DNA from 2 places in the Janthinobacterium amylolyticum genome. Region 1 is predicted to be linked to the other one. Evidence: predicted binding sites of a transcription regulator. Region 1 holds the regulator's gene; the other holds the start of a gene.
The links. The regulator HrcA, encoded in region 1, represses chaperone genes, less so after heat shock. The targets are predictions, from matches to a motif close to TTAGCACTCNNNNNNNNNGAGTGCTAA.

Region 1 (4,381 bases):
AGGTAGGGTAGCGCAACACGGACGCTGGCGCCGCATTGGAATGGCGCCTATTTTAGTCTATCTGGCATGCCGATTGATCTTGCCTTGTATCTCCGTGTAACAAATTTTCCTTGAGAAGCGCTGGCCTGGCACCATTTTGCTAGCGAGCCGCCATGTCGGCGGCGATGATCAGTGCGACAATAGCCTTCCGCCGCGCGCCTTGCCGTGGCACTCTTTTGTGAATCAGCCATGTCTCTTGCTCCTGTCAATACCGCCGTGCCGCCCAAGGCCATCCTGTTCGACCTCGACGATACTCTGTGGCCCATCGCGCCCGTGATCGCCGCCGCCGAAACCTTGCTGCACGACTGGCTGGCCACGCACGCGCCCAAGGTGGCGCAGCAGTTTTCCATCGAGGTGTTGCGCCAGCATCGCCTGGCCATGCTCAATGCGCAGCCGCATTACCATGGCAACCTGATCGAATTGCGCCGCGCCGGCCTGCTGTCCGCCTTCGAGGCGGCGGGCGAGGACACGGCGCTGGTGGACCAGGCCATTGCCCAGTTCCTGGCCGCGCGCAACCGCGTGCAGCCCTTTGACGACGTGTTGCCCGGCCTGGCCTGGATGGGCCAGCGCATGCTGGTCGGTTCCATCTCGAATGGCAATGCGGATCTTGACATCATCGGCCTGGCGCAGCATTTTAAAGTCTCCATCGCCGCCAGCGATTTCGGCGTCGCCAAGCCCGATGCCAGCATCTTCCTGGCCGCATGCGCCGCGCTGGACGTGGCGCCGAGCGAGGCCGTGTATGTGGGCGATGATTTGTATTTTGACGTGACGGGAGCGCAAGGGGCCGGCATGCGCGCCGTCTGGATGAACCGCAAGGGCAGCGATGCCCACCTGGCGGCCGGCGTGCAGCCCGACGCCATCTGCGCCAACTTTGATGAATTGCTGCTCTGGCTGCGGCAGCAACTGGAAGATTGATCGCCGTGGGCCGGTCGAACGTGCATAATAGAAGCAGTTGACGCACGCTTGGCCACTTTCGTTGCCGCTTGCTTAACAGAATACTGGCTTAACTCTACACACCATGCAACTCGATACCCGTGCCCAAACCCTGCTGAAAGCCCTGGTCGAGCGCTATATCGCCGACGGCCTGCCGGTTGGTTCGCGCGCCCTGTCGAAAATTTCCGGCCTCGACCTGTCGCCGGCCACGATCCGCAACATCATGGCCGACCTGGAAGAACTCGGCTACGTGGCCAGCCCGCATACCTCGGCAGGACGCATCCCCACGCCGCGCGGCTACCGCATCTTTGTCGACACCTTGCTCACCGTCAAGCATCTGGACGAGCATATGGTGGAGTCGCGCATGCGCCTGCAGACGCCGCAGCCGCAGCGCACCATCGCCAATGCGGCGCAGATGCTGTCATCGCTGTCGCAATTTGCCGGCGTCGTGCTCAGCCCGCGCCGCGAATCCGTGTTCCAGCAAATTGAATTTCTGCGCCTGTCGGAAAAGCGCATCCTGCTGGTCATCGTCGCCCCTGGCGGCGACGTGCAGAACCGTTTATTGCTGACGGAAGCGGACTACACGCCCGCGCAACTGGTGCAATCGGCCAACTACATCAACCAGAATTATGGCGGCCTGTCGTTCGACGCCGTGCGCGTGCGCCTGCAGGGCGAGCTGCGCCAGTTGCGCGACGACATGGGCAGCCTGATGCAGGCGGCCGTGGAAGCGGGCAGCGAAGCGATGGCCGACCACAGCGACGACATGGTGATTTCAGGCGAACGCAACCTGCTTAGCGTGAGCGATTTGTCATCAAACATGAGTTCGCTGCGCCAGATGTTCGACATGTTCGAGCAAAAGACGGGACTGATGCAGCTGCTCGACGTGTCGAGCAAGGCGACGGGCGTGCAGATTTTCATCGGCGGCGAATCGAACCTGGTGCCGATGGATGAAATGAGCGTGGTGACGGCGCCGTATGAAGTCAACGGCAAGATCGTGGGCACCCTGGGAGTGATCGGACCGACGCGCATGGCCTACGAGCGCGTCATTCCGATTGTCGATATCACGGCAAAACTATTGTCCAACGCGCTCAGCCAGCACTAGGCGCTGCAGCGGCGGATGGATGGTTTTGAAGACCATGCCAGCCGTTCCCTGGTGGAAACGGCCGGCATGCATCAGGCGGTTTTGTGCGGGCAAGCCGTCTTGATGCAGTTGCCATAAATGGCCAGCGCGTGTTCGGCGATCTTGAAGCCGCGCTCTTCCGCTACTTTTTGCTGGCGGATTTCGATGTCTTCGTCGAAGAACTCTTCGACCCGGCCACAATCGAGGCACACCAGATGGTCATGGTGGGAACCTTCATTGAGTTCGAAAATCGCCTTGCCGGTTTCAAAATGGTTGCGGTTAAGCAAGCCGGCTTGTTCGAATTGCGTCAGGACACGGTAGACAGTTGCCAAACCGACATCCATATTGTCGGCCAGCAGAATTTTGTACACGTCTTCCGCTGTCAGGTGGCGTACCGGGCTACTCTGGAAGATATCGAGTATCTTCAGCCGTGGCAGGGTGGCTTTCAGGCCGCTTGCCTTGAGATCACTAGGATTGTTACTCATGTTTGTTGCTCGTATGTGGGTCAGGTGCTTTATCATATAGCGTTTTAGCGGGGAGTGCCAAAATATGCATTTTTTGGCGGGCCGGTCACTCCTGGCGTTTTGTTCATCAAATTGAGGTCATTTATGCGCGTAACACCGGCTGTATTGCCATCTCTCTGGCAGCGTCTTTCATTTCGAGCCCCAGTCGTGGCAGGCATGGTCTGTGTCGCGCTGGCTTTCTCCGGCTGTGCCAGCCGTGGCATCCTCGGCGAAAAGCCGGCCATCACCCAGAAAGAGGGCACGGAAGTCGTGCCAGAAAAAGGTGCGCAGACCACCACGGTGACGCCGCTGCAGAAATTCATGTGGTTTTTCTCGCCGTATCGCCCTGACATTCAACAAGGCAACTTTATCTCCGAAGAGATGCTGGCCCAGTTGAAAGTCGGCATGACGCGCGACCAGGTCCGTTTCATCCTCGGCACCGCGCTGCTGACCGATATCTTCCATGCCGACCGCTGGGATTATCCATTCCGCCTGGCCCGCGGCAACGGCGAAACCACCAGCAGCCGCGTCGTCGTGTACTTCGACAAAGAAGGCAAAGTGGAGCGCTTCGAAGGCGGCAACTTGCCAACCGAGAAAGAATACATCGACCGCATCGCCGGTCCGTCGCCGTTCGCGAAAGTTGCCAAGGCCGAGGCGCCCGCCGCCGTCGTGCCATCGCCCGTGGCGCCTAGCGCCGTGCCGGTGCCGGCCGAAGCCACGCCTGCCGTTCCGGTGAGCAAGCCTGAGCCGGCACCAGCCCCGGCGCCTGCCGCCGAGCCTGCACCTGCCGCCGAGCCTGCACCTGCTGTCGAACCCACCAAATAAGTTGTTGCAAGAGAATAAAATGACTGAACTGAAAATTGCCATCGCTGGCGCCAGCGGCCGCATGGGCCATATTCTGATCGAAGCCGTCAGCAATGCCCCCGACGCCGTGCTGGCCGGCGCCCTCGACCGCGCCGGTGCGCCGTCCGTCGGCCAGGATGCCGCCGCTTTCCTCGGCAAGCCTGCCGGCGTGCTGATCGAGTCCGACCTGGCCACCGGCCTGGCCGGCGCCGATTACCTGATCGACTTCACGCGTCCCGAAGGCACCTTGCAGCACCTGGCGTACTGCGCCGAGCACGGCATCAAGATGATCATCGGCACCACCGGTTTCGATGACGCGGGCAAGGCCGCGATTGCCGCCGCCGCCGAAAAGACCGCCATCATGTTCGCGCCGAACATGAGCGTGGGCGTGAATGTCACCATGAAACTGCTGGAACTGGCCGCGAAAAGCCTGTCCGAAGGCTACGACATTGAAATCATCGAAGCGCACCACCGCCACAAGGTTGATGCCCCATCGGGCACGGCCCTGCAAATGGGCGAAGTGGTGGCTGGCGCCCTGGGCCGCGACCTGAAGGAATGCGCCGTGTATGGCCGCGAAGGCGTGACGGGCGAACGCGATCCGTCGACCATCGGCTTTGCGACCATCCGTGGCGGCGATATCGTGGGCGACCATACGGTGCTGTTTGCCGGCATCGGCGAGCGCATCGAGATCAGCCACAAGTCCAGCAGCCGCGTCACCTACGCCCACGGCGCCCTGCGCGCCGCGCGTTTCCTGGCCGACAAGCCTGCCGGCCTGTTCGACATGCAGGATGTGCTGTCGCTGAAGAACTGAGGAAGACCATGCCCACTGCCATCCTGAATGGAAAAGACATCACCGACGACGCCAGTTTTCACGCGCAATGCGTGCAAGCCTTCGGTTTTCCCGCGTTTTACGGCAACAGCATGGATGCCTGGGTCGATTGCC
Region 2 (4,381 bases), on a different contig from region 1:
GCCTCATTTCCAGCCATGACGAACAAATGCTCGACGCCGCCGCCCGCGTGATCCACCTGAAAAACGGCCAGCTGGTGGCCATCGACAAGGCCACGCAGGCGCCCGTGTTCGCCCCGCCCGATCCCGATTTTTCACCAACGCCCACGCCTGGCCAGGATGATGCCGAGGGAGAACGCGCATGAGAGGCTGGTTCCGTCAACACCGCTTCGCACTGGGCTCGGCGCTGATCCACCTGCGCAAGTCGCCGGGCGGCTTTTTATTGAACGTGGTGGTGGTCGCCATCGCCCTGTCGCTGCCGTTCGCCGGCTTGACCATGCTCGACAATGTACGTCCGATGTCGGAACAGATGTCGGTCGACCCGGAAATCAGCATTTTCCTGAAAATCGACACGCCGCGCGAGCAGGCCGTGGCCCTGGCCGGCGAAATGCGCAAGATCGTGCGCGACCAGAAGGCGAAGATCGTCTTCGTGCCGCGCGAGCAGGCGCTCGATGCGCTGAAAAACAAGAGCGGCCTGGCCGACGTGCTGAGCACCCTGGGCGACAATCCCTTGCCCGACAGCTATGTGCTGAAACTCGACGCCTTCAACAGCGCCAGCGAGGCGCAGGATGTCGATGCGGTGGCGGAACAGCTGCGCCACCTGCCCGGCGTGGAGTCGGCGCAGGTCGATTCGGCCTGGGTCAAGCGCCTGGCGGCCCTGCTGGGCGTGCTGCGCCTGGTGCTGCTGCTGCTGGCCATCACCCTGGGCGTGGCCGTGATCGCCGTTGTCTTCAACACCATCCGCTTGCAGGTGATGCAGCAGCGCGATGAAATCAGCATCTCGAAACTGATCGGCGCGACGGATACTTTCATCCACCGCCCCTTCTATTACACGGGCGCCCTGCTGGGCCTGTGCGCCGGCGCGCTGGCGCTGGGTGCGGTGGCGCTGGCCCTGCAGCCACTGAATACGGCAATTGCCGAGTTTGCCCGCCTGTATGCGTCCGAATTCCAGCTGGTGCCGCTGGCGCCGCTGCCGATGGCCGGCTTGCTCGCCCTCAGCGCGGGCCTGGGCCTGATCGGCGCCTTCCTCTGCGTACAGCGCCATCTGGCGCGCCTGAACTGACCTTCCTCCCCATGGCGGCGCCTGCGGTGCCGCCATGCCTGACTGCCTCTTGTTTTTTTGCTATTCGCCCCATACTGCGATTATCTTGATATTTAGCAAGTATTCTTAAGGCTCGCTTCAGCTTGCGGCCGTAGACTATGCATGTTGTCGTGAAGAAGGTGTGGCCCTGTGAGGCAAGAGCGGAACGGTGCATGACGCAGCCACCATGCGGCCTGGCGCCGCGTTTCAGAGAAAATATCAACTGGCGATTCGCCATAGCATTTAGGCTATCACGACGATTAAATGTGCCGATTGGCACTCTCTGACAGAGAGTGCTAATATACAGACATACCAAGGCAGACACGCCAAGGGCGCCAAATGAAGATGGTGCCGCGATCTGCCAAGCGCAAGACCGAATACGCAAAAAACGAACGAAAATCGGGCCATGTCGTGTGACATGGCCAACTGGAACAAAGCAAGACTACGAGGGAGAAAACATGACTATGATGTCCGCAACGTCCGCATTGGTTCCGACCAAAAATAATGCGCTGGGCCTCGGGTTCACCGGCAATCTGGGCAATATCGATGCCTATATTTCGGCCGTGAACCGTCTGCCCATGTTGACCCATGACGAAGAAATTTCGCTGGCGAAACGCCTGCGTGAAAAAAATGACCTGGCCGCCGCGCAAGAGCTGGTGCTGTCGCACCTGCGCCTGGTGGTCTCGATTGCCCGCGGCTATCTGGGCTATGGATTGCCGCACGCCGACCTGATTCAAGAAGGCAATATCGGCTTGATGAAAGCCGTGAAACGTTTCGATCCGGACCAGGGCGTGCGCCTGGTGTCGTACGCCATGCACTGGGTGAAAGCCGAGATGCATGAGTACATCCTGAAAAACTGGCGCCTGGTCAAAGTGGCGACGACGAAGGCACAGCGCAAGCTGTTCTTCAACCTGCGCAGCCACAAGACGGGCCTGGACGCGATGACGCCCAAGCAAGTCGATGCGCTGGCCAAGCTGCTTGACGTGAAACGCGAAGAAGTGATCGAGATGGAAACGCGCCTGAGCGGCCGCGACATCGCCCTGGAATCGCCGACCGACGATGAAGACGACAAGTTTTCGCCGATCGCCTACCTGTCGTCGGAGCAAACCGAGCCGACCAAGGTGCTGGAAGCGGAACAAGTGACGCGTCTGCAATCGGAAGGCCTGGAAACGGCCTTGAGCAAGCTGGACGCCCGTTCGCGCCGCATCATCGAAGCGCGCTGGCTGGCCAACGATGACGGTTCCGGCGCCACGCTGCACGCGCTGGCGGAAGAGTTCGGCGTCTCGGCCGAACGCATCCGCCAGATCGAAGTGGCGGCACTGAAAAAAATGAAGGGCGCTTTGGCGGCCTACGTGTAATGGACGTGTAACACCACGCTACAGCCGCAGTAAAAAAGGCGCCGCAAGGCGCCTTTTAGTTTTGAACTTTAATGTTTATCAACAGATAAACATTGTCGCCCGTTAAGCTGCAGCCAAGCCCTTGGCGATCAGCTCGGCGACTACCTCATTCAGATCCGCGCCGCGCTCCTTGGCGATGTTCTGCAATTGCAAGACCAGATCGCTGTTGAGCTTGACGGCGAATGGCACCAGGCCCAGGGCCTGATCGCGCTTGCGCTGTTCGCGGCGGTCGATGACCACTGCTTCCTTACCGAATGCACCGGCGCCGGGAACGTGCATCTTTCCCATCAGTTTCTTGGCATCGCTTTTGGCCAGGTCGGTTTTTTTCATGGTTGTTTCCTGATTTTCAAAACAGCCATTCTACGCAGTAATCGGTGTGCCGCGTGGCCGGCGCAGCAATTCATCCGCAGCGCGCCAGGAGTGCGCCGGAAAAATATCAATTTGTTATTATCATTTTAATCTCTTGCGTGGCCGCCACGCCAAGGACGCTCTATCTGAAAGGAAAAGCATGCATTATCTGACCCGCTCTTACCGTACCTTGTTACTCCCCTTGCTGCTCGCCTGCCTGGCCGTGCTGGCTGGCTGCGGCGCTGCCGGCAGCGCCGGCGACGCTGAAAACACGCCGCGCAGCCTCACCCACGTACTCTCGCCGGGCGAGCAAGTGGCCATCACGGCCACCGACACCCTGAAACTCGAACGCGTGAACGACAGCCGCTGCCGCAAGGGCGCCGTGTGCGTGTGGAAAGGCTACGTCAGCTACAGCTTCAGCCTGATCAACAAGGCCGGTGCCACGGATATCGTCCTGTCCGATTCCATGCCCGGCGGCGCCAGCTCCGCCAGCGTCAAGCACCTGACATTTACCCTGCTGGACGTCGATCCGGCCACGCCGCCGGCGCTGGACGCGGAACAACCCACCTACCGGGTCAAAGTGAAAATCACGCAGAACGCCCTGCCCCGCTGATTGTCCAGCGTCAATTCCTGTCGCTAGGCAGGCGCCTGCTTGACGCGTTATGATCGTGCAACTCATTCACCAAGGCAGCACGATGATCGCATTCCAGGGCCTGGCCAAACAGTACGGCAGCTTCGAGGCCGTCAAGCCGCTCAGCTTGCAAGTCAATAAAGGCGAAGTCTTCGGCTTCCTGGGACCGAATGGGGCGGGAAAAACCACCACCATCCGCATGCTGATGGGCATCCTCGTGCCCAGTGCCGGCAAGGTCCTGATCGACGGCCTCGATTGCCACCGCGACGGCGCCGCCGTCAAGCGCAAGGTGGGCTACCTGCCCGACAATCCGATTTTTTACGATTATTTGCGCGGCCGCGAAATCCTGCAGTTCGTGGCCGAAATGCATGGTTATCCCCGCGCCGAGGCGGCCGCGCGCGCGGCGCGCCTGCTGACGGAATTCGGCCTGGACGAAGCGAGCGAGGATTTCGCCGTGAATTACTCGCTGGGCATGAAGAAAAAGCTGGGCCTGGCATGCGCGCTGATCCATGACCCGGCCGTGCTGATCCTCGACGAGCCCATCAACGGCCTCGACCCGCGCGCCTCGCGCGACGTGCAGGAACGCCTGCTGCGCATCGCTGCGGCCGGCACCACCATTTTTGTGTCCACGCATTTGCTCGACATGGCGCAAAAACTGTGCAGCCGTGTTGCCATCATCCACCGGGGCGCGCTGGCGGCCACGGGCAGCCTGGACGATATCCGCCAGCAGCTGTCGAGCGACGGCAGCCTGGAAGACATCTTTTTACAGCTGACCGACGAAACGGTCGCCGCGTGACGCCCGCGCCACCGGGTGCCTGGCGCGCCGTCTGGCTGCTGACCCGCTTGCGCCTGCAGCGCCTGCTCAATGTCAGCGGCAAGGGCCTGTCG

Region 2: a site for HrcA is predicted at 1,391-1,417, ahead of rpoH (RNA polymerase sigma factor RpoH). Genes of this name have one in related genera too.

What each region holds. Positions count from the first base shown of each region.
Region 1 covers NZ_JBNYXL010000013.1:81,413-85,793, reverse strand. Annotated here, with positions in the region: gene ACQ4WR_RS24675 (HAD family hydrolase) at 229-954, shown strand; gene hrcA (heat-inducible transcriptional repressor HrcA) at 1,058-2,074, shown strand; gene fur (ferric iron uptake transcriptional regulator) at 2,146-2,577, opposite strand; gene ACQ4WR_RS24660 (outer membrane protein assembly factor BamE) at 2,773-3,420, shown strand; gene dapB (4-hydroxy-tetrahydrodipicolinate reductase) at 3,440-4,249, shown strand; gene ACQ4WR_RS24650 (barstar family protein) at 4,258-4,381, shown strand, end outside.
Region 2 covers NZ_JBNYXL010000009.1:231,128-235,508, reverse strand. Annotated here, with positions in the region: gene ACQ4WR_RS20330 (cell division ATP-binding protein FtsE) at 1-182, shown strand, start outside; gene ftsX (permease-like cell division protein FtsX) at 179-1,099, shown strand; gene rpoH (RNA polymerase sigma factor RpoH) at 1,582-2,475, shown strand; gene ACQ4WR_RS20315 (hypothetical protein) at 2,578-2,844, opposite strand; gene ACQ4WR_RS20310 (hypothetical protein) at 3,023-3,475, shown strand; gene ACQ4WR_RS20305 (ABC transporter ATP-binding protein) at 3,558-4,289, shown strand; gene ACQ4WR_RS20300 (CPBP family intramembrane glutamic endopeptidase) at 4,286-4,381, shown strand, end outside.